Regions from separate parts of the Lactobacillus intestinalis genome, predicted to be linked through region 1. Evidence: predicted binding sites of a transcription regulator. Region 1 holds the regulator's gene; each other region holds the start of a gene.
The links. The regulator HrcA, encoded in region 1, represses chaperone genes, less so after heat shock. The targets are predictions, from matches to a motif close to TTAGCACTCNNNNNNNNNGAGTGCTAA.
Positions count from the first base shown of each region.

Region 2: KBW87_RS05845 (ATP-dependent Clp protease ATP-binding subunit) is a predicted target of HrcA. The motif match lies at 1,378-1,404, and genes of this name have one in related genera.
Region 3: groES (co-chaperone GroES) is a predicted target of HrcA. The motif match lies at 1,150-1,176, and genes of this name have one in related genera.

Region 1 covers NZ_CP072983.1:770,170-777,603, reverse strand. The annotation lists gene dnaK (molecular chaperone DnaK) at 1-1,649, opposite strand, end outside; gene grpE (nucleotide exchange factor GrpE) at 1,666-2,241, opposite strand; gene hrcA (heat-inducible transcriptional repressor HrcA) at 2,254-3,303, opposite strand; gene KBW87_RS03555 (RNA-guided endonuclease TnpB family protein) at 3,525-4,880, opposite strand; partial or broken gene KBW87_RS03550 (ATP-binding cassette domain-containing protein) at 5,030-5,605, opposite strand; gene ribF (riboflavin biosynthesis protein RibF) at 5,849-6,793, opposite strand; gene truB (tRNA pseudouridine(55) synthase TruB) at 6,813-7,434, opposite strand, start outside.
Region 2 covers NZ_CP072983.1:1,243,698-1,251,131, reverse strand. The annotation lists gene KBW87_RS05845 (ATP-dependent Clp protease ATP-binding subunit) at 1-1,331, opposite strand, end outside; gene ykzS (protein YkzS) at 1,544-1,726, shown strand; gene KBW87_RS05835 (phosphocarrier protein HPr) at 1,841-2,107, shown strand; gene ptsP (phosphoenolpyruvate--protein phosphotransferase) at 2,107-3,840, shown strand; gene spx (transcriptional regulator Spx) at 4,089-4,487, shown strand; gene KBW87_RS05820 (adaptor protein MecA) at 4,586-5,329, shown strand; gene KBW87_RS05815 (competence protein CoiA) at 5,393-6,238, shown strand; gene KBW87_RS05810 (DsbA family protein) at 6,230-6,859, opposite strand; gene KBW87_RS05805 (CYTH domain-containing protein) at 6,979-7,434, opposite strand, start outside.
Region 3 covers NZ_CP072983.1:411,321-418,754, forward strand. The annotation lists gene KBW87_RS02135 (RNA-guided endonuclease TnpB family protein) at 1-506, opposite strand, end outside; gene KBW87_RS02140 (ATP-binding cassette domain-containing protein) at 667-1,002, shown strand; gene groES (co-chaperone GroES) at 1,224-1,508, shown strand; gene groL (chaperonin GroEL) at 1,560-3,191, shown strand; gene KBW87_RS02155 (helix-turn-helix domain-containing protein) at 3,436-4,296, shown strand; gene KBW87_RS02160 (helveticin J family class III bacteriocin) at 4,487-5,473, shown strand; gene KBW87_RS02165 (SLAP domain-containing protein) at 5,549-6,943, shown strand; gene KBW87_RS02170 (hypothetical protein) at 7,122-7,385, shown strand.

The sequences.
Region 1 (7,434 bases):
TTGTCTTTTTGAGCTTTCTTCAAGTCATCAAGTGCATCTTGAACCTTCTTAGTATCTTCATCAGATACCTTACCCTTAGTTTCTTTCAAGGTCTTTTCAGTAGTAAAGATTAATTGGTCAACTTCATTACGTAAGTCAACTTCTTCTTTACGCTTCTTATCTTCTTCAGCGTGTTCTTCAGCGTCTTTTTGCATGCGCTTGATTTCTTCATCTGACAAACCAGATGAACTCTTAATGGTAATCTTTTGTTCCTTACCAGTTCCCATATCCTTAGCAGATACATTTACAATACCGTTTTTATCGATATCAAAGGTAACTTGAATTTGAGGAACACCACGTGGTGCAGGTGGAATATCAGTTAATTCAAAGCGTCCAAGTGTCTTATCATCAGCTGCCATTGGACGTTCACCTTGTAAAACGTGAACATCTACGGCTGGTTGGTTATCAGCTGCAGTTGAGAAGATTTGACTCTTTGAGGTTGGAATAGTAGTGTTTCTATCAATTAACTTAGTGAAGACACCACCCATGGTTTCAATACCAAGTGATAGTGGAGTAACATCCAACAAAACAATATCCTTAACGTCCCCTGAGATAACCCCACCTTGAATTGCGGCACCAAGGGCTACAGCTTCATCTGGGTTAATTGAGTGGTCAGGTTCTTTTCCAGCCCATTCCTTAACAGCCTTTTGAACTGCAGGAATACGAGTTGAACCACCATTTAAAATAACTTTATCAATGTCGTTAACAGTAAGACCGGCATCCTTTAATGCATTGTCAAATGGAATCTTAGTCTTTTCAACTAAATCATTAGTCAATTCATCAAACTTAGCACGAGTTAAGTCAGCTTCAAGGTGAAGTGGACCAGATTCGCCAGCAGAAATGAATGGAAGTGAAATGTGAGTGCTTGATACACCTGACAAATCCTTCTTAGCCTTTTCAGCGGCATCCTTTAAACGTTGAAGTGCCATCTTATCCTTAGACAAGTCAACACCATTTTCATCCTTAAAGTTCTTGATAAGCCAATCCATGATACGGTTATCAAAGTCATCCCCACCAAGGTGAGTATCACCATTAGTTGAAAGTACTTGGAAGACACCGTCCCCTAATTGAAGAACAGAAACATCAAAAGTACCACCACCAAGGTCATATACTAAAACTTTTTCATCGTCTTCATCTTTATCAAGACCATATGCTAAAGCTGAAGCAGTTGGTTCGTTAATAATTCTTTGAACATTTAAGCCAGCAATCTTACCAGCATCTTTAGTAGCTTGACGTTGAGCATCATTAAAGTAAGCAGGTACAGTAATAACTGCATCTGTAACTTCTTCACCTAAGTAATCTTCAGAAAATTTCTTGATGTATTGCAAAATCATTGCGGAAATTTCTTGTGGTGTGTAACTTTTGTCTCCTACTTTAACCTTATAGTCAGCTTCACCCATGTGACGCTTGATTGAAACAATCGTATTAGGGTTAGTAATAGCTTGACGCTTAGCAACCTCACCGACTTGAATTTCACCATCTTTAAATGCAACTACAGATGGAGTAGTACGATTACCCTCTGGGTTAGTAATAATTTTAGGTTCTTTACCTTCAAGAACTGCTACTGCAGAGTTAGTAGTTCCAAGGTCAATACCGATAACTTTTGACATTAATAAATCTCCCTTTCTATTGAGCAACAACAACCATAGTTGGTCTCAATGTACGGTCCTTGTATTGATATCCTTTTTGTAAAACCTGAACAACGTGATCTTTTTGATCATCATTTTCAGCTGCTACAGTTTGAACAGCTTGATGTAATGTCGGATCAAACTCTACGCCATCAGCCTCAATTTCAACAATACCATGATCTTTCATGGCCTTGATAAGTGAATCAAGGGTCATTTGGACACCCTTTTTCAATTGCTTAGATGCTTCATCGTCAACCTTAACGCCTAAAGCACGTTCTAGGTTATCCATTGCAGGCAAAACATCTTTAGCCAAACTTTGAGATTCATATTTAATAAGTTGAGCTCGTTCCTTTGAGTAACGGTTTTGCATGTTTTGGATTTCAGCTTCACTGCGTAGATACTTATCTTCAAGTTCCTTGTTTTTAGCTTCTAATTCAGCAATTTGCTTAGCTAATTTTTGATCTTCTTTATTATCTGTCTCCTTGTTAGCCTTTGGAGTTTCCTCCACTTTCTTTTTAGGAGCAGTATCTTTTTCATCTAAATTCTTTTCGCTTGGAAATTCTTCTTTACTCACAGCTAACCCCCTCTATTGAAACCTTCCGTAGTAATCGAGCAATTTCTTGGCTAGCTCGTTTCTAAAATATTCAAGTAACCCAATCATTTGCGAATATGGCATATTCGTTGGACCAAGTAGTGCAATTGTACCTTCACCATGTTCTCCCACATTATATCTGGCAGTTACCAAACTATAATTTTTCAATAAATCATTAGGAAGTTCTGATCCTAACGTTACTTGAACTGGAAGATCCGGCGAAGCAACCTTTTCACAATCACCCATCAAGTTTGAAATCAGATCATTATGATCAACTAATTCATAAAGCGAGCGAATGTCATTCACATTCTTCTCAGAGCTATTATTCAACAAATTGATCTGACCATCCACATACATCTGCTCACTGGCCGCATCTTTAATAACATCTTCAACTAAACTAAGGAGTTCAGCTGAATGAGTACCGGCAATTTGCTGATTAGCTAGACCTTTTAATAAAGTTGGGGTAATTTCTTTCAAACTCTTCCCCACTAGCTCATCATTAATCATCCGAACGGCTTTTTCAATTTCATCCCCATGAATGTGATGTGGTAAAGCATAAACTTGATTTTGAACATTACCATCACTGGTTACCAAAATTGCCATAATTTGTCTGTTCGACAATGGTACAATTCTAAATCCTGTAACAGTCACACCGTGATTTTCGGGACCTTCTGCAAAAGCAGTATAATTCGTCAAATCCGATAAAATCTTAGCAGCTTCTTGCACAATTTCATTCACTTGATGAAATGGTCGATCTAATTGATAAACAATTTTATCATAAACGTTTTCAGGTAAACGTAATGGCTCGACTAAATTGTCAAGATAATAACGATACCCTTCACTTGATGGAATCCGACCACTTGAAGAGTGAGTTTTTTCGATCAACCTTTTCTCTTCTAGCGTTGCCATTTCATTCCGAATTGTTGCACTTGATACCTTAATTGGTAATTGTTTCATCACTGTCTTTGAACCAACAGGTTCATGATCTTGTGTGAAATCTTGAATAATTGTTTTTAAAATTAATTCTTGACGTTCGGTCAACATAAATATCGCCCTCACTTTTAGCACTCTCATCTATTAGGTGCTAACAAATACCATTATACTAAAAACTAGCACGATATCAAGCTGACTGCTAATTTTTTTGAAATATTTTTCACAACTCAATTACTTGATCAGCTACTTCCTTAATAAAATAAGGATCGTGTTCAATCAAAAGCATTGCTGGTTTGAATTCTTTAAGAAGATCAACTACCCTAGAATAAATTCTAGGGTTTGCAGCTCTCATCTATTTTTACTAGATAGCGGTTATAGCGTCTTGCGACTTCCGCCTCCGAGGCTGCATCGTCGGACAGTTGACGATACCCGTTTACCTGCCAAGTTTGCTCGGCAGATCTTAATTTAGTAAATTTAGGTATTTTAACACCTTTATGGTACTGTTCGCCCAAGAACTGGATATTCATGGCCGCTAAGCGATCGTCATTAGATTTGTAGCCGCACTCATCACAAATGTAGAGGTGCAACTCATGGTTGCGGTTCTCCTTACGGATTCTTCCGCACTTAGGACAGCGCTGGCTGGTAAATCTGGGAGAAACTTTAACAACAGTTGAAGAATTCAAATTAGCTTTGTAAGCTAAAAACTGCTCAAACTGGTAAAAAGTCCAAGAAACCATTTCATAGCGACGCTTTTTGGCAGCTTTCTCAGTCGCAAAGCGGACATTGGTTAAGTCTTCTAAAGCAAAGATAGTATTGGGACCGTAATGATCAACGAGTGTCTTGGTAAGGCGATGATTAACATCGCTTATAAAACGGTTCTCTCGCTGACCGATCTTTTTAAGTCTTCGCTTGGCAGACTTAGTGTCTTTGGCTTGAAGCTGAGCACGGAGTTTCTTATATTTGCGCCTGGTGCGCAATACTTTTTGTCCGCTGCAAAGCAGAGTCTGGCCCTGTTCGTCATAGCAGGCAGCCAAAAAGCGCAGACCGCGATCAATCCCAACGATATGCTGGGTCTGCTTTAATTCATATTCAGGAAGGGACATCGTCGCACTAAGGTGGATATACCAATTATTTTTGAACTGAAGCAGCTTAATTGAGCCAAACTTCCAACGGCTAGCATCAAGATACTGGTCGAAATTTTTGCAGACAAAATCAACTTTCTTTCTCCCCATTAAGGTATTCAAAGAAAGCTGGCTGCTTGTATTTAAATAAGACCAGTCGCGATTGCGCTGAAGATCAAGCTGAAGACGCTTAAACTTAACTGGACGCCAAAGCCAAGTGAGATCACGCGGAATCCGCGACCAGATAGCATGGCCCTGCGCATCTTTTTCCCCAGTATTATAGCGAAACGGTGTTTGCTTCAATTGGGTTTTGATTGTTTTATAGCGGGCAACAACATTTCTGATAACCGATTGAGCCATTTGACTTTTGAGCCCAAACAGGTCTCTCAAATCATGATAAAGGGCTTGATTTAGCTGAGAAAATCGAAACTCAAAATCATGGTCAAAAACATACTGTGAGACGAAGTTGCAGGCATCTCTGTATGCAGTCATGGTTTTTATAAAAGCGTGGGTAGTTTGATCATCAATATTAAGGAGCTTGGCTTTAATCGTTACTGCCTGATCCAAATTATCTACCTCCAAACAAGCGTTTGAAAATGATTATATCATAGAAATTAGAGGAGAAAAAGACAAAATATAAAAAGGCTGAAAGTGCAATTCCTCCCCGGATTAAAATCCAGGGTATCCTCGCTTAATCAACCTAGAAGGAGAAATCAATGAATTTCACCACTTTCAATTGCCAATATATGATCTGTGATGTGATTTAAAAAATTCCGATCATGACTCACCACAATATATCCCTCGTCATGACCAAAAAGATATTCTGCTATTTGACGTCGACCTTCTTCATCTAAATGATTCGTTGGTTCATCAATTAAAGGAAAAGAATCTGAATCTACAAATGAAGCGGCTAATAAAATCTTTGTCTGTTCTCCACCACTCAAAGTATCAAAAGGTTGCCAAATCAAATTGGGATCAACTTTCATTAAATTAAGTTCACGTTCTAATTCCCATTCTTCAAAATTTAATTTATCTTGAAGTTCATAGAAAGTAATCCCTTTAGGATTTACGATTTCCATCGGAAAATACGAGAACCGAAGTCTAGTTTGAATTTTGCCAATCCCTTTTAATTTTTGGCGAAGCAAATTAAGAAAGGTGGTTTTCCCTCTTCCGTTTCTTCCTACTAAGCCAAGTTTCCAGGAACTATCTAAATTCAAATTTAAATTTTCAAAAATATTTTCATTGTTAGTATCATATCTAAAAGAAAGATTGCTAATTTTTATATTGCTCATCAAATCATCTCCATACAAAAAGAGAGTCTGCACCTTTTAACAAGTGTGACTCTCTTTTATTTTAGAGAAAAAGATAATCGTGCATTCAATCTTGTTAAAAGTACATAGTCTCTCCGTCTAAAAATACGGACTTTTATCTAACTATGTCTAATTACAAGATTAAAAACGCACCGGCTACCCTTCTTTCTTAAATGAACTTTAACTGATAAGTTTAATATATCATAAGCTTAAAGTTTTGCCAAGCTATTTTTTAGAGTCAATTTCTGCAAAATAAGCCTTGATTTGGTTCTCATCTCGCTTCAATTGCTCCTTTAGCTCATCTAAACTAGCAAATTTTACTTCACCACGAGTATACAAATACCATTTAATGGTCATTTTCTCGCCATAAGCTTCTTTATCAAAATTAAACAAATGTGATTCAATATAAATTCTCCGCTCTTGGCCAGTCGTTAAATTATAGCCTACACTCGTCATTGAATCATACCATTTACCATCAATTTTAGTTTTAGTGGCATATACACCAATTTTAGGCACAACTTTTTTCTTATCCCAGACTAAATTAGCAGTCGGAAAACCAATCTTATGACCATTTCTTTCTCCATGACCAATCGTACCGCTCATCTGGTAATGATGTCCTAGTAAGTCATAAGCTTCTTCCATTTCACCATTTTTAATAGCTTTGCGAATTACAGTCGACCCAATTTTTTGACCACTAAAAGTTTGTTTTGCAACTTTAACAATTTGAAAACGCTCTTTAGCAAATTTAGGTAAATTATCCATATTGGCTATCTTCTTAGGACCATAAGTATAATCAAATCCAGCTACGACAGTATCTGCATTTAATTTAACAATTACATTATCAACAAATTCTTGACCTGAAATCTTGCTGAATCCTTCAGTAAAGGGTGCAATTAATAAATAATCCACCCCCAAATTAGCCATTTTTTCAGCCTTTTCATCAATGGTATCTATGTACTTAAAATTAAATTTATTTGCATAAACTTCTCGAGGATGACGGTCAAAAGTCATAACAGCCAAAGGGAGCTTTTTTTCTTGAGCAATATCTTTAGCCACAGTAATTAAATGTTGATGACCTAAATGGACACCATCAAAAAAGCCTAGTACTAAAATTATTTTACTTGGTATAATATTTGACTTAACTGGATAAGGTAAATGGATAACTTGCACAATATTTCCTTCGTTCTACTTATTCATTCTTGAGCAGCATTAACTCTGGGCGATAATAATGGCCTGCATTACGATAAATTGCTTTAACTCTATTATTGTAGCGTAATGCCACTTTTTTTGCATGCGTTTTCAAAGAAATGGTAGCTCCATTTTGAACTTTTAGCCATTGTCCTTGATTTAAATCAATAGTTTCATAATCCTTAAAAAAGGCATCAATGGGTTGAATGAGTTTTTCTACTTCTCCAGGATTATTTTCTACTTCACTTAGTTTTACAGCTTGGCTCAAATCAAAGCCAGAACTTGCAGTTCTGCGTAAGTAGGTCATAACTGCTGGTTGATTTAATTTTTCCCCTAAATCATTTACCAAAGATCTTACATAGGTCCCCTTACTACATTCAATATCAAAATCAAATTTTTGATAGCCTGTTTGCGGATTAAACTTTGGTTCATTAATTAATTCGTATTTTCTTACCTCTACTTCCCGCTTAGGCCGTTCTACTTCAATTCCTTCACGAGCATATTCATACAAGCGTTTTCCATTAACTTTTACCGCAGAATAGATCGGTGGCACTTGAACAATTTTCCCTTCAAAAGTATGCATCGCAGATCGAATTTCATCTTTAGTAAAAGGATGATCTAAT
Region 2 (7,434 bases), 470 kb from region 1:
TTTTCAACTGCTTTGTTTTGACCAATAACATGACCTTCAAGATCAGAAGCCAAGTTTTGTAATTGGTTCTCTTCTTGTTTTTGGATATCACCAACCGGGATGTTGGTTTTTTCTTCAACAATCTTGTCCATGATCTTATCAGTGATGATAGGAGATTTGTCAGGATCTACATTTTGATCCTTCATCTTATCGTACTTTTCAATTTGATCACGGTAGTAAGCGGCCTTTTCATAATCCTCATTCTTCAAGGCATCTTGCTTCAATTGTTGAGCTGCTTCAATACGTTCCTGCATCTTTTCCTTATCTACGTAAGGGATAGTTAAGTTCATTCTTGAACCAGCTTCATCTAAAAGATCAATAGCCTTGTCTGGCAAGAAGCGATCTTGAATGTAGCGAGCTGAAAGTTTAGCAGCACCTTCAATTGCTTCATCAGTATATTTTACATGGTGGTAATCTTCATAGCGTTTTTGAATACCTTTAAGAATTCGAATAGTTTCGTCAATTGATGGCTCTTTAACTTCAACTGGTTGGAAACGTCTTGCTAAAGCAGAATCTTTTTCAATATCGCGGTATTCCTTAATAGTAGTAGCACCTACTAACTGAAGTTCACCACGGGCTAAAGCTGGCTTAATAATGTTACCAGCGTCCATTCCACCTTCAGCGTTACCAGCACCAACGATTTCATGGATTTCATCAATAAAGAGAATGACATCATTTCTTGATTGAAGTTCCTTAATCAATTGTTCCATTCTTTGTTCAAATTGGCCACGGATCCCAGTACCTTGTACAAGAGAAACTACATTTAATGAAATGATCTTTTTATCTTGTAACTTAGCAGGCACTGAACCATCAACAATTTGTTGGGCTAATCCTTCTACTACGGCAGTTTTACCGACACCAGCTTCACCGATTAAAACTGGGTTGTTTTTAGTTCTTCTGTTTAAAATTTCAATTACACGAGCAATTTCTTGATCACGGCCGATAACAGGATCAATCTTGCCACGCTTAGCAAGAGCAGTTAAATCTGTACCATATTGATCAAGAAGGGAACGACCACCTTGGCTGCCACCATTTCCGCCTCTTCCCATTTGCATTTCTGGGCCATTATTATTCATATTATTAGCGGCATTGCGATTATTTCCATTTAATGCGTTAAATAAGTCATCAAAGTCGCCAAAGAATTCATTATTGTTGTTCATATTTATATTTCCTTGTTCGTTTCTTAACTTTTGATAGCATTTTTGACATAGATCAATTTCTCGGCTCTGACTATTCACCTTTGTAAAAAGATGAATAGCAGCAGGGCGTTTATTACAATTTTGACAAAGCAATAGTTTTTTACCGCCTTTCGCTTAGAGTTTCAATAGAATTGTATAATTAGCACTCTTTAATGTCAAGTGCTAAACTGCAAAAATGCTTATTTTTTGTAAGAGAAAATGTGATAATGCTTTCAAAAAATAGTAATATTTTAGAAAAAAGAATATATAATGTAGAATTCAATGATAAAAAATTATAAACTTTTTAAAAGTGTGGTGATAAAATAGTGGATTATCAAAAAATTCTTGACCAATTGGTCAATAAAGAGTTGAAGGAATATAAAGTTGAAGCAAATAACGCTTTTGAATTTCAAAAAACTCTGAGAAATTACGAAAAACGGCAATCGATAACAGGAAAAGCCCAACGAGGTGGAAGCATTATTTATACCGCTGTAAATAGCGATGATTAAATAATGAAAACTGTTACATAATGGTTGTGCAATTCGTGAAAAAATGATAATCTAGTACCGAATAGGTATTTTATTACCAGTTTTAATTTTTTGATTTTAAAGGAGATATTCACAATGGAAAAACGCGATTTTCATATTATTGCAGAAACAGGTATTCATGCACGTCCAGCTACTTTGTTAGTACAAGCAGCTTCAAAGTTTGGTTCAGACATTAACTTGGAATACAACGGTAAGTCTGTAAACTTGAAGTCAATCATGGGCGTTATGTCACTTGGTGTTGGTCAAAATGCTGACGTTACTATCACTGCTGAAGGTGATGACGAAAAGGACGCATTGGACGCAATTGCAGATACTATGAAAAAAGAAGGTTTAGCTGAATAATGACCAAGACTTTAAAAGGTATTGCCGCAAGTGACGGTATTGCCGTTGCTCCAGCATATCTTTTGGTAGAGCCTGATCTTTCATTTGCTAAAAAGACAGTAGATTCAGTTGAAGATGAAGTAGCTCGCTATAAGAAAGCTATCGCAGATTCAACTGCAGAAGTGGAAAAAATTCGTGATACTGCTAAGAAGAGCTTAGGTGAAGAAGAAGCTCAAGTTTTTGAAGCACACCTCATGATTTTGAATGATCCAGAATTTACTGGCGCTATTGAAAATGAAATCAAGAGCCAAAAGATTAATGCCGAAGCTGCACTTGATGAAACTGCACAAAAGTTTATCTCAATTTTTGAATCAATGACAGATAATCCATATATGCAAGAACGTGCAGCTGATGTACGCGACGTTTCAAAGCGTATTATGGCCCACTTACTTGGTAAAGAATTACCAAATCCAGCTTCAATTGATCATGAAGTTGTTGTTGTAGCTCACGACTTAACTCCAAGTGACACTGCTCAACTTAACAAGAAATATGTTAAGGGTTTTGTTACTGATATTGGTGGTCGTACTGCTCACTCAGCAATTATGGCTCGTTCACTTGAACTTCCAGCTGTTGTTGGTACTGATTCAATCACTAAGGATGTTGAAAATGGTCAAATGTTAATCGTTGATGGCCTTGATGGTGATGTAATCATTGAACCAACTGAAGCTCAAATTGCTGAATACAAGCAAAAAGGTGAAGACTTCTTAAAGCAAAAAGCTGAATGGCGTAAATTAAAGGATCAACCTTCTGTTACTGCTGATGGTAAGAAGTTTACCATTGCTGCTAACATTGGTACTCCAAACGATATGCCAGGTGTTCACGAAAACGGTGCTGAAGCTATTGGTTTATACAGAACCGAATTCTTGTACATGGATTCTTCAGACTTCCCAACCGAAGATGATCAATTCGAAGCTTACAAGAAAGTTATCGAAGGTATGAACGGTAAGCAAGTTATCATCAGAACTATGGATATTGGTGGTGACAAGCATCTTGACTACTGGGATTTACCAGAAGAAATGAACCCATTCTTGGGTGTTCGTGCTATTAGACTTTCACTTAAGAACGAAGAAATTTTCCGTACTCAATTAAGAGCTTTGCTTCGTGCTTCTGCATACGGTAAGCTTGGTATCATGTTCCCAATGATTGGTACTTTAGATGAATTACGCAAGGCAAAAGCTATCTTAAATGAAGAAAAGGATAAATTGGTTAAGAAGGGCGTTAAGATCAGTGACGACTTACAAGTTGGTATGATGATCGAAGTTCCTGCTGCAGCTGTTTTAGCTGACCAATTTGCTAAGGAAGTTGACTTCTTCTCAATTGGTACTAACGACTTGATTCAATACACTATGGCTGCTGACCGTGGTAATGATAATGTTTCATACTTGTACCAACCATATAACCCATCCGTACTTCGTTTGATTAAGCACACTATTGATGGTGCTCATGAAAACGGTATTTGGTGTGGTATGTGTGGTGAAGCTGCTGGTGATAATATCATGTTCCCAATTTTACTTTCAATGGGACTTGATGAATACTCAATGAGTGCAACTTCAATCTTGCGTATTAGAAGCTTGATGAAGAAGCTTAATACTGAAGATCTTAAGGAATTAGCGAACAAGGCATGTTACGTTTCAGAAACTGCTGAAGAAAACGAAAAGTTAGTTGAAGACTTAATGAAGAAGCTTATCAAGTAGCTTACTTGTAAACAAAAAGAAGATTAGGTAATTAATTGCCTGATCTTCTTTTTTTGGCCGGAGTAATTATAAACTTATGGTTTAATCAATAAAAATTTCACAAATAATTCACCCTTTACCGTTATTATTAGATATAACAAGTAATTCAATGAAATCTTAAAAAGAACAACTTATAAAAAGAAAGCCAATGTGTTATACTTGTTAATGAGTTGAGGGAAGTTAATGCTTGTTCTAAGGAGCGTGAGCTTATGGTAAATTTATACGTATCACCAAGTTGTACTTCATGTCGTAAAGCGAAGGCATGGTTGAATAAACATGACATTCCATATAAGGAAAGAAACATCTTCTCAGAGCCACTTACGAAGGCTGAATTGCTTCAGATTCTTCGTATGACTGAAAACGGGACTGAAGAAATAATTTCTACACGCTCAAGGGCTTTTCAACAACTCAAAGTTAACTTAGATGATTTATCAATTGATCAATTGCTTGATTTAATTGAAAAGAATTCAAGTTTGTTGAGAAGACCGATTATTATGGACGATAGAAGACTTCAGGTTGGATATAACGAAGATGAAATTCGTCGCTTCCTACCACGTAAAGTACGTCGTTTAGAACTTGCAGAAGCTCAAAAGATCGCCGACTTGTAAAAAGGGCGATAAAAGCGCTAGTTTTCAAGACTAACGCTTTTATTTTATCTGAAAAGTACGCTACAATAAAAGAGATTCCACTGATGGGGGTGACAATCATGGAAGTTAATCGTATAGATGAAAATACTATTCGAGTTAGAATTGATAAAAAAGAACTTGAAGATCGTGGCTTAAAAGTTTTAGATTTACTAGGGGATAAAGGAAAAATTCAACGTTTCTTTTATTCCATTCTTGATGAAGTAGATACTGATCATACTTTTGGAAATAATGTTCCAGTAACTTTCCAGGTAATGCCTAATAATGGAGGTCTTGACCTCTTGATTAGTAAAGTAAATGGAATGAAACCTGGTGATTTTCAAAAGATGTTGAAACCAGAAGCCGCTGAAAATTCAATGGATCAACAAGAGGCTAAAGATAAACCTCAAGCACCGCACTTCTTTGATTTAAATCCAAAAGATGATGATAAAGTGAATCTATCAGATCCTAATTTGGTTGATGAAGAAGAACTTTCTGATAGCGAAATAGAGGAATTTTGGAAATTTCAAAATCATCATGCTTATGAATTTGACGATTTGGGTGCTTTGATTGAATTAGCCGATAACTTAAAAGTGAATGATTTGGCCTCAAGCTTGTATTATGAAGATGGCAAATACTACTTAGAGTTAGCATTTCTTAATGAAATTTACCCTGAATTAAAACCAGCGGATGCTTGGGCTATCGCCAATGAATACGGCATCAATATTAATGATGAAAAGTTAGATGCGATTAAGCGTACCAGCAAATGCATTTTATATCGAGATGCATTAAATAGTATTAGAACTTATTTCTGTAAAGCATGTTAACAACAAATAAAGGACGAGAGAAATCTCGTCCTTTTTTGCGTACTTAATTACGGGGCGATAATTTTGTACGCAGCAATGTTAAATAAAAGATTAGTAACTGCCGTTAATGAGGCTCATTTAGTGATGACCAATCAAAAGGGATTGAATTATGAAGACTACCGCTGTCCACGCTGTAGTAAAAGAATGATGTTAGTGATTTCTCAACAAAAAATGCCATTTTTTAAACATTTAAATAAAATCCATAATATGATGGGAGAAAAAGAAGAACACTATCATTCGAAAATGATGCTTAAATCTGCGCTAACGGCTGCGGGATTTAATGCGCAAGTTGAAATTCCATTAGCCGATGGTCAAATTAGAGCCGATGTGTTGGCGTCACCTAAATTAGCATTTGAAGTTCAATGTGCTCCTTTGAGTACGGAAGAATTTAATCATCGACATGCTCTATATCGGCAAGTGGGGATTACTGATATTTGGATTGTGGGTCAACGTCACTACTTAAAGGACAAAATAAAAACGACACAATTGATATTCATGAGAGAAAATCAATCGTGGCGTCAATATTTTTTGGAAATTGATCCAACACAGGATCAATTTCGATTAAAATTTAATATCTTACAAGAACCCGTTACACGCAAGCTACATTATCAAATAGCAAGCTTTGATTTGGATGATCTTGGGATTCAAAAATTTTGGAACTTTAAACCTAATTTTAATGTCTATCATGTTAATCCAAATTTGCAGCGCGAGTATTTACAGATTCAAATTAAGCAAAAAAGCAAATTAGGATTAGAGATTGCCAAAAAACTTTATCAAAAACATCTTTCTTTAGAATCTTTACCTAATGCACCCTTTGAGAAGTGGCGCAAACCTGGAGACATCGATAGCGTAAGTCAATATTTAGATTAATCGTAAATGATTATTTGAAAACATTTTATCGTAAAATGAAGGTTGTTCAATAATTTTACGTTCGGGGATTAACAAACTGACTAGATCATCATGTTTGAGTGTTCCTTCCAGTAAAATTCCACAACTTTCATCATTTTCTTTAAAAATCACAGTAGTTGGAGTCTTAGTAATATTCCATTGTTCTGCTAATTTTTGATCTTGATGGATGGAGTCATTAATATAATCACCATCTTTTACACTATTTATCTTTTTTGAATTTAAACCCAATTCATCAATTACCTGACCTGGTAATTCAATGTTATATTGTGAGCAATCTTTACATAATTTTTGTTGAAGAGTAAAGATGAATTTTCTAGCCTTCTTATTACCATATGTTAGCTTAATTGCATGGTAATCTTGGAGAGCCCTCGTGGTAGCCATTGTGTATTTAGATAATTCAATGACGTTTTGAGATTCTTTACGTCTACGAAAAACATCTTCCTTGATTGCATTAATATTCGTAATAGGGACGAAATGATAACATGCATCAACGTCTAGCTCTTTTATTGTATCTTGAATTTGCTTTTCAATGTCATAGCAATAGATGCCAATTGGGTTGATAAAGAGAAAAATCTCATACATATTAAAACACCTCTGTTGAATAATTTATTCATTGATACTTTAGCAAATGACAAATTGATAAACAAAAAATATGCTTATATACACCTACATTATATTCTAATATATCATTTTATATCATTTTAATCCTGATGAGCAAACGCACGTCCAATTTTACTTTGATTAGTGTTTGAATTTGTTTGTTTAAAGTTATATTCTTTTTCAAGCATTAATAAGACTTTTTTGATAAGTGCAGGATCAGTATTTTCGATCTCTAGTTCATAGTCTTCGAATCTATCGGGGTAAGAAGTGGCATCTAGAGTTAATTCGCAATTTTCTGGTCCATTTAGTAAAATACGCTCAGTTTTACTCCATGTCAATAAGTGATATTTTTGTGTGCTGAAATGTTTAGATAAATAAGCTCCCACCGTTCCAGTAAAGGTTATCTCTTCATCGTTAGAAGCTTGCTTAACTAAAGATCTAGCTTGCTGTAATTCTAGTTTATCATTTATTTCAATAACTTCATGGAATTTGCTTTGAACGGGACGCAAATCAGGGACTTTTAATGTTTGTTCGGCATGATCCTTGAAAATTCTAAT
Region 3 (7,434 bases), 360 kb from region 1:
AGATACTGGTCGAAATTTTTGCAGACAAAATCAACTTTCTTTCTCCCCATTAAGGTATTCAAAGAAAGCTGGGTGCTTGTATTTAAATAAGACCAGTCGCGATTGCGCTGAAGATCAAGCTGAAGACGCTTAAACTTAACTGGACGCCAAAGCCAAGTGAGATCACGCGGAATCTGCGACCAGATAGCATGGCCCTGCGCATCTTTTTCGCCAGTATTATAGCGAAACGGTGTTTGCTTTAATTGGGTTTTGATGGTTCTATAGCGAGCAACAACATTTCTGATAACCGATTGAGCCATTTGACTTTTAAGTCCAAACAGGTCTCTCAAATCATGATAAAGGACATGATTTAACCGAGAAAACCGAAACTCAAAATCATGGTCAAAAACATACTGCGAGACGAAATTGCAGGCATCTCTGTATGCAGTCATGGTCTTTATAAAAGCGTGTTCAGTCTCATCATCAATATTAAGGAGCTTGGCTTTAATCGTTACTGCCTGATCCAAATTATTCACCTCCAAACAAGCGTTTGAAAATGATTATATCATAGAAATTAGAGGAGAAAAAGACAAAATATAAAAAGGCTGAAAGTGCAATTCCTCCCCGGATTAAAATCCGGGGTATCCTTGCTTAATCAGCCTAGAAGGAGAAATCAATGAAACTATTTTGCAAAATTTGAATATAGTAAAGAAGCATAATCGACGTGAGTTAAGTTCTGTACTAAAGCGGTATAATTTATCTGCTGAATATCTAGATCGAAAAGTATTTACTTTATCTGGAGGGGAGGCTCAACGTGTAGCACTTGCACGATTGAGTTTGCAAGATCCGACAATTATTCTGGCAGATGAACCAACTGGGGCATTAGATCATAAGAATAGAGATTTGGTTCTACAAAGTTTACGTAAATTTGCAGATGAAGGCAAAATTGTAATCGTTGCTACCCACGATGATGTAGTCATGTCATTTGCAGATGAAAAAGTTGATATCGCAAATTATAAATAATTGAATCCCATTAACGTCAAGAATTAATTTCTTGGCGTTTTTTGATTAACTATAAGCATTTATTAGCACCTTTTATAACTGACTGCTAATTTTTTGTGCTTTTTGCTTGCATTCTATTTCAAAACAAGTTATTATCATACTTGTAAGTTAGCACTTGATAAATAAGAGTGCTAAGTAAGAAAGAAATTAATACTATAAACTTATTATTAGGAGGGACAAACGTGTTAGAACCAATTGGTGATCGCGTGATCGTAAAAGTTAAAGAAGAAGAAGAAAAGACTGTTGGCGGCATTGTACTTGCTTCTAATGCAAAGCAAAAACCAACTGAAGGCGAAATCGTTGCCGTTGGTGACGGCGCATACGCTGACAACGGTGAAAAGTTGCCAATGACTGTTAAGAAAGGCGACGTTGTTTTATACGATAAGTACGCTGGCGAAAGTGTAGAATACGACGGCGAAAAGTACTTAGTCCTTCACGAAAAGGATGTTTTAGCAATCGTTAAATAATTCTTTTACATATTTATAGAAGAAAAAGATAAATCTAAGGAGAAAAGGTTTATGGCTAAAGATATTAAATTCTCAGAAGACGCAAGACGTTCATTATTAAAAGGTGTAGACAAGTTAGCTGATACTGTTAAGACTACTATTGGTCCTAAGGGTAGAAATGTTGTTTTGGAACAAAGCTACGGCACTCCAGACATTACTAACGATGGTGTTACTATCGCTAAGTCAATCGAATTGAAGAACCACTTCGAAAATATGGGTGCACAACTTGTTTCAGAAGCTGCACAAAAGACTAACGATATTGCTGGTGACGGTACTACTACTGCTACTGTTTTGACTCAAGCAATCGCTCGTGAAGGTATGAAGAACGTAACTGCTGGTGCAAACCCTGTAGGTCTTCGTCGCGGTATTGAAAAAGCAACTAAGGTTGCAGTTGACGAATTGCACAAGATTAGTCACCCAGTAGATTCAAAGGAACAAATCGCTAACGTAGCTGCAGTTTCATCAGCTTCAAAAGAAGTTGGTGAATTGATTGCTGACGCTATGGAAAAGGTTGGTCATGATGGTGTTATCACTATTGAAGATTCACGTGGTATTGACACTGAACTTTCAGTAGTTGAAGGTATGCAATTTGACCGTGGTTACTTGTCACAATACATGGTAACTGACAACGACAAGATGGAAGCAGACCTTGACAACCCATACATTTTGATCACTGACAAGAAGATTTCTAACATTCAAGACATCTTGCCATTATTGCAAGAAATCGTTCAACAAGGTAAGCCATTGTTAATCATTGCTGACGATGTTACTGGTGAAGCTCTTCCAACTCTTGTATTGAACAAGATTCGTGGTACCTTCAACGTTGTAGCTGTTAAGGCTCCTGGCTTTGGTGATCGTCGTAAGGAAATGCTTCAAGATATCGCTGTTCTTACTGGTGGTACTGTAATTTCTGAAGACTTAGGCCTTGAATTAAAGGACACCAAGATTGATCAATTAGGTCAAGCTCGTCGTGTAACTGTAACTAAGGATTCAACTACTATTGTTGATGGTGCTGGTTCAAAGGACGCTATTAAGGAACGTGAAGAAACCATTAAGCACCAAATTGAAGACTCAACTTCAGACTTCGACAAGAAGAAGTTACGTGAACGTTTGGCTAAGTTAACTGGTGGTGTAGCTGTTATCCACGTTGGTGCTGCTACTGAAACCGAATTGAAGGAACGTCGTTACAGAATTGAAGACGCTTTGAACTCAACTCGTGCTGCTGTTGACGAAGGTTACGTTGCAGGTGGTGGTACTGCCTTAGTAAATGTTGAAAGCGCAGTTCGTGAAGCTAAGGGTGACACTCCTGATGAGCAAACTGGTATCAATATTGTCTTGAGAGCACTTTCTGCCCCCGTTCGTCAAATTGCTGACAACGCTGGTAAGGATGGTTCAGTCATCTTGAACAAGCTTGAAAATGAAAAGCCAGAAATTGGTTACAATGCTGCAACTGATGAATGGGTAAACATGGTTGATGCTGGTATTATTGATCCAACCAAGGTAACTCGTACCGCCCTTCAAAATGCTGCTTCAATTGCAGGACTTCTCCTTACTACTGAAGCTGTTGTTGCAGAGATTCCTGAAGATAAGCCACAAAACCCAGCTGGTGGTGTACCAGGTGCCGGCGCTCCAATGGGAATGTAATAGAATAAGTTTATAGTTTAAAAGATATACACAAATACGCTCTAGTGAAATGCTAGAGCGTATTTTTTGCTTAAAAATAGGTATTATATTTGCTAAAGTTAGTGCATATATGCAAGACTACTAATATAAGAAGCGCTGTGCAAGTGAGTTGATGACATTGGCGCCAACAACTACCAATGCGCCACCCCAAACGATTGAAGAGATAAGTTTAATAAATTTAAATTTTGACATAATGGTGACCTCCATGAATAAATATAATAATTTTGGTTTGAAGTATAAAACTGCTAGAAAAGAAAAGGGAATTTCTCAAGAAGAAGCTAGTAAAAATGTGACTTCGCGCGCTCGCTTATCGCGGTGGGAGCGAGGAGAGGTGACGATGCCTTTTGAGTTAGTGTTGCAGTTATTAAAAAATATCAATATGTCTTATGCAGACTTTATGAGGGATGATTCTGAAAAAGAGAGTCATTTCTTAGCGCGGGTGCAAGATCTATATATTGATAACAAAACTGCGGAGCTAAAAGAATGGGCTAAAGATCTTTTAGCGCAATATCATCAAAATACCAATCATAGAGAAATCTTGAAAAAGGCCGCAATTATAGCTAATTTCTATTTAGATCTAACTAATGAAAATTTACTAGCAATTTCTGATGCTCGTGAGATTGAACTTCAGCTTGAAAAGATTGAAACATGGTATGATAACGACATTATTTACTTTGGTAATGTGCAGTTATTGTTGAATCCAATTAGTGTGTATCATCTTAGCAGAAATATTAATAGTTCAATTTATGATAGAAAAAATGAAGTGAATATTGAATATGTTTTCAACGCTTTGATTAATGCAGCCTGTGTACTGATTAAGAGTAAGTTAGTAAGACAAGCTCAAGAAGTAGTAAAGATTTCTCGTAAATTGGAATTGCTAGGCTATCATCTGTTAGAAAGTTATCGTTTAAAGTATGTAGAAGGACTGTTGGCATATGCGCAGACTAAAGAGGATAAAAAATTACAAACATTGTTTTCTAAGTTAGCAGTTTTACCTTCGTTTGATCAATTACTTAGCGATTTCAAATTTGGTTTTTCTCAAATTAAAGAAATATACGCAATCTAAGTAATGATCTAGTGATATTTTTTCATAGGTAAAGAATAAAAATAAAACAAATTCTCACTAGCGAGAATTTTGCTCAATACTTCGCTAAATTTATGTAATATTTATAGTAGAAGCTAGTTCCAAACATAATGAATTAGACAGCTAGCTTAATATATTGTTATGTAAAGAAATACATTTCTGAGGCATTATTGTGGTAAGAATTACTAATCCTAATATAAGTTTGGCTTATAATCTGAATCACTATCAGCCCAGTCTACCGGGCGATGGAGATGATGATCTCTATCATGTAGTTGTTCAAAAAGGAAATGTTGGAGAAAGCTACGTTTATGCTCTACAGTTGCTTCATAATGGGCATAATATTTATGTATTTCGTGGTCGGCGTCAGACTGACGTTGCATTTGCAAAAAATGATCCGGTTTTAAGACTTATTGGACAAGGGGACTATACTGCTGGCGGACATACTCAAACTTGGGAATATGCAGGTCGATCTGGAGATTGGTTAGTAGGTACAAAACCAAGTAAAGACGATTGGACTATTCAAATTACTCGTGTTCATATTCCTGATGGAACAAGAATTTATGAAAATATTAAACTTCCACGCTTGTCTCACTTAAATTATGCTGGAGAATTCCATATTGATATGAAAAGAGTAGAAGCAGCGGTTTCACCAGACTATCAAAGCTTATTAATTGCCAGTGTGGATCAAACTGGAAATGGCTACTTCTCAGTTTATAGTATGAAACAAGCCAATGATAAGTTGACAGATTCTCAATATCATGTTTCTAATGGAATAATTCCTGATGTAGATATTAGAAGCTTAGATTTACAGAAATCATTTAGAATTCCTAATATTACTGATTCTTCAAAAATTGGTTCTCTTCAAGGATATGATATTGATAATGGAGCTAATAATATTTATGTTTCAAGTGGATTTGGTCCTGGGACTGATGGTTATAAAACAGATAAATCAAGAAAAATTATAAAGATTCCATGGAATACTACAGAAAAGTATCAATGGAGTGAGATTCCTTTAGATGGAACCAATGAAAATGGCTATATTATTGAACCTGAAGGACTACAATTAATTAGTGATAATGATGTATACGTAACTATTGCATATCATGAAGTTGGAGATAATTTAACTGTCATGAATCGAATTTATAGAGTAAGCTGGTAAGACAGAAGTGCATTAATTATAATGATGTAATCGACAAATATTTGTCGATTACATTTTTTTGAAAGGAAAATTTATATGAATAAGAAAATAAAGATAATAAGTTTAGCAAGTGCGGCATTACTTACAATTAGTCCATTAATAACTACCCCCGTAAGTGCGGCTACGAATGCGACTATGACGTCAAATTCTGTTAAAAATAGTGAAATATATTTTACTTATAATGATGAAAAAATTCCAGATAATGGAATTGTCCCATTAAAACAGGGACTTCCTGTTAAGGAGGGAGAAACTCTTTATGAAATTTACCAGGCTGCTAAAGAAACAGTAAAATTGACTGGCCCTAATTCTACAACAGATGTAAATTATGATCCTTCTGAGATTGCAAATCAGTTGCGTGACCAAAATGTTTCATTTGTAGGTGGAGAAAGATCTGCTGCTAAAATTATTGCGCCAATTACGGGTTTTACTTTAAAGCTTACGGGGTCATATGTTAATAAAGCAGGCGATCGTAAAAATACGACTGTGAAAGTACCATTTGGAACGGGTGAAGTTAAGAATGCACCTCAGTTCCAATTGGAATATATCCAAGATGGAAAGAAGCAAACTCTTAATCCTAATAGCATGACTTTCCAAATTGCTAAAACTTCTAAGTTTAATTCATTAAATTTTATTGGAAGCAACGGGTCTACTTATAAAATTATGGCTACTGGGTCTGCAAGTGATTCTAAAAACGTAAATATTAAAGTATTGAAAAATGATGTTGATACCACGAAATCGGGCAGTTTTGGATTGGTACAATTACAAGCAACTAATTCTGAAGGAAAATCTTCAATAATCTCTTTCACAATCTTGGTTAGTCCTGAAGGTAAGCAAAAGTTAAATCTTATGCCAAGTGACTGGGTGGCAGCACCTGAAGGGTATCGGACTTTTGTTCAAGGAGCAGAATATTACATAGGCAATGAAACTAAAATTGAAAATGGCGTTTCTTATACGCGTATTTATCCCACTTCGAATAAAAAAGACGGCGTCTGGTTTCAAACTATGTATCTTGCAAATCCTTATCCAGCACCTAAAATTGTTGAAAAGACCATCATGCATCGTGCATTAGCATATTCTTTGGGTGGTGGAAGCAAGTATCGTCACTATCCAGCCTTTAAGAAGATTTACGTAAAAAGTACACCAGTAGAGTTTAAAGGTGGAAAATATTATCAAGTTTTTGAAAAAGATGGTACCTATACTAGCGATTATTTGAAGGTGTCTAATATTGATGGAATCAAGCGTACTTTAAAGCATAATGCTTATGTTTACGCAACAAGTACGCGTCGGGCTGATCGTCAGGTCTTGAAGAAAGGCACAAAGGTCACTACTTATGGTGGTTCTTACAAATTCAAGAATGGTAAACGTTACTACCGAATCGAAGGAGCTACGAAGACGCATAAGCGTTATGTAAGAGTTTCAAATTTTGAATAATTCTTCATACGCTCTAGTGAAATGCTAGAGTGTATTTTTTGTAAAAAGTATATTTCTTGAAAATCATTTTTGCTAAAGCTCTCTGTTGAATATTAGCTATTGAATTATTTGTTATTGAAATTAGACTTGTAGTTCAAGTCAGAAAATTTAAAAAGGATAAAAAGTCTTCCAAAAATCTATGAAACACTTAAAGAATCTATTTTTAAAATTAACCAAAAGTGGGAAAGGATTCCTACTATTAGTTAACATTGTGGGAATTATTTTCATTACTTTTGAAAATCTTTATGATAGTTACGGAATGATGCTTTACAAGACAAGCTTTGCCAATGCAACAGAAGAATTTTGGAGCAGTGAGCTTCTATTTGGCGGGTTATTTCTACTTGTTGTAAATGGCTTAGCTCTCATCGCCGTAATTAGGGAAAAACATAAAAAGAAAAAATAACAATACCAAACCAACGTACAAATAATGCGTTGGTTTATTTTTGCTGTTT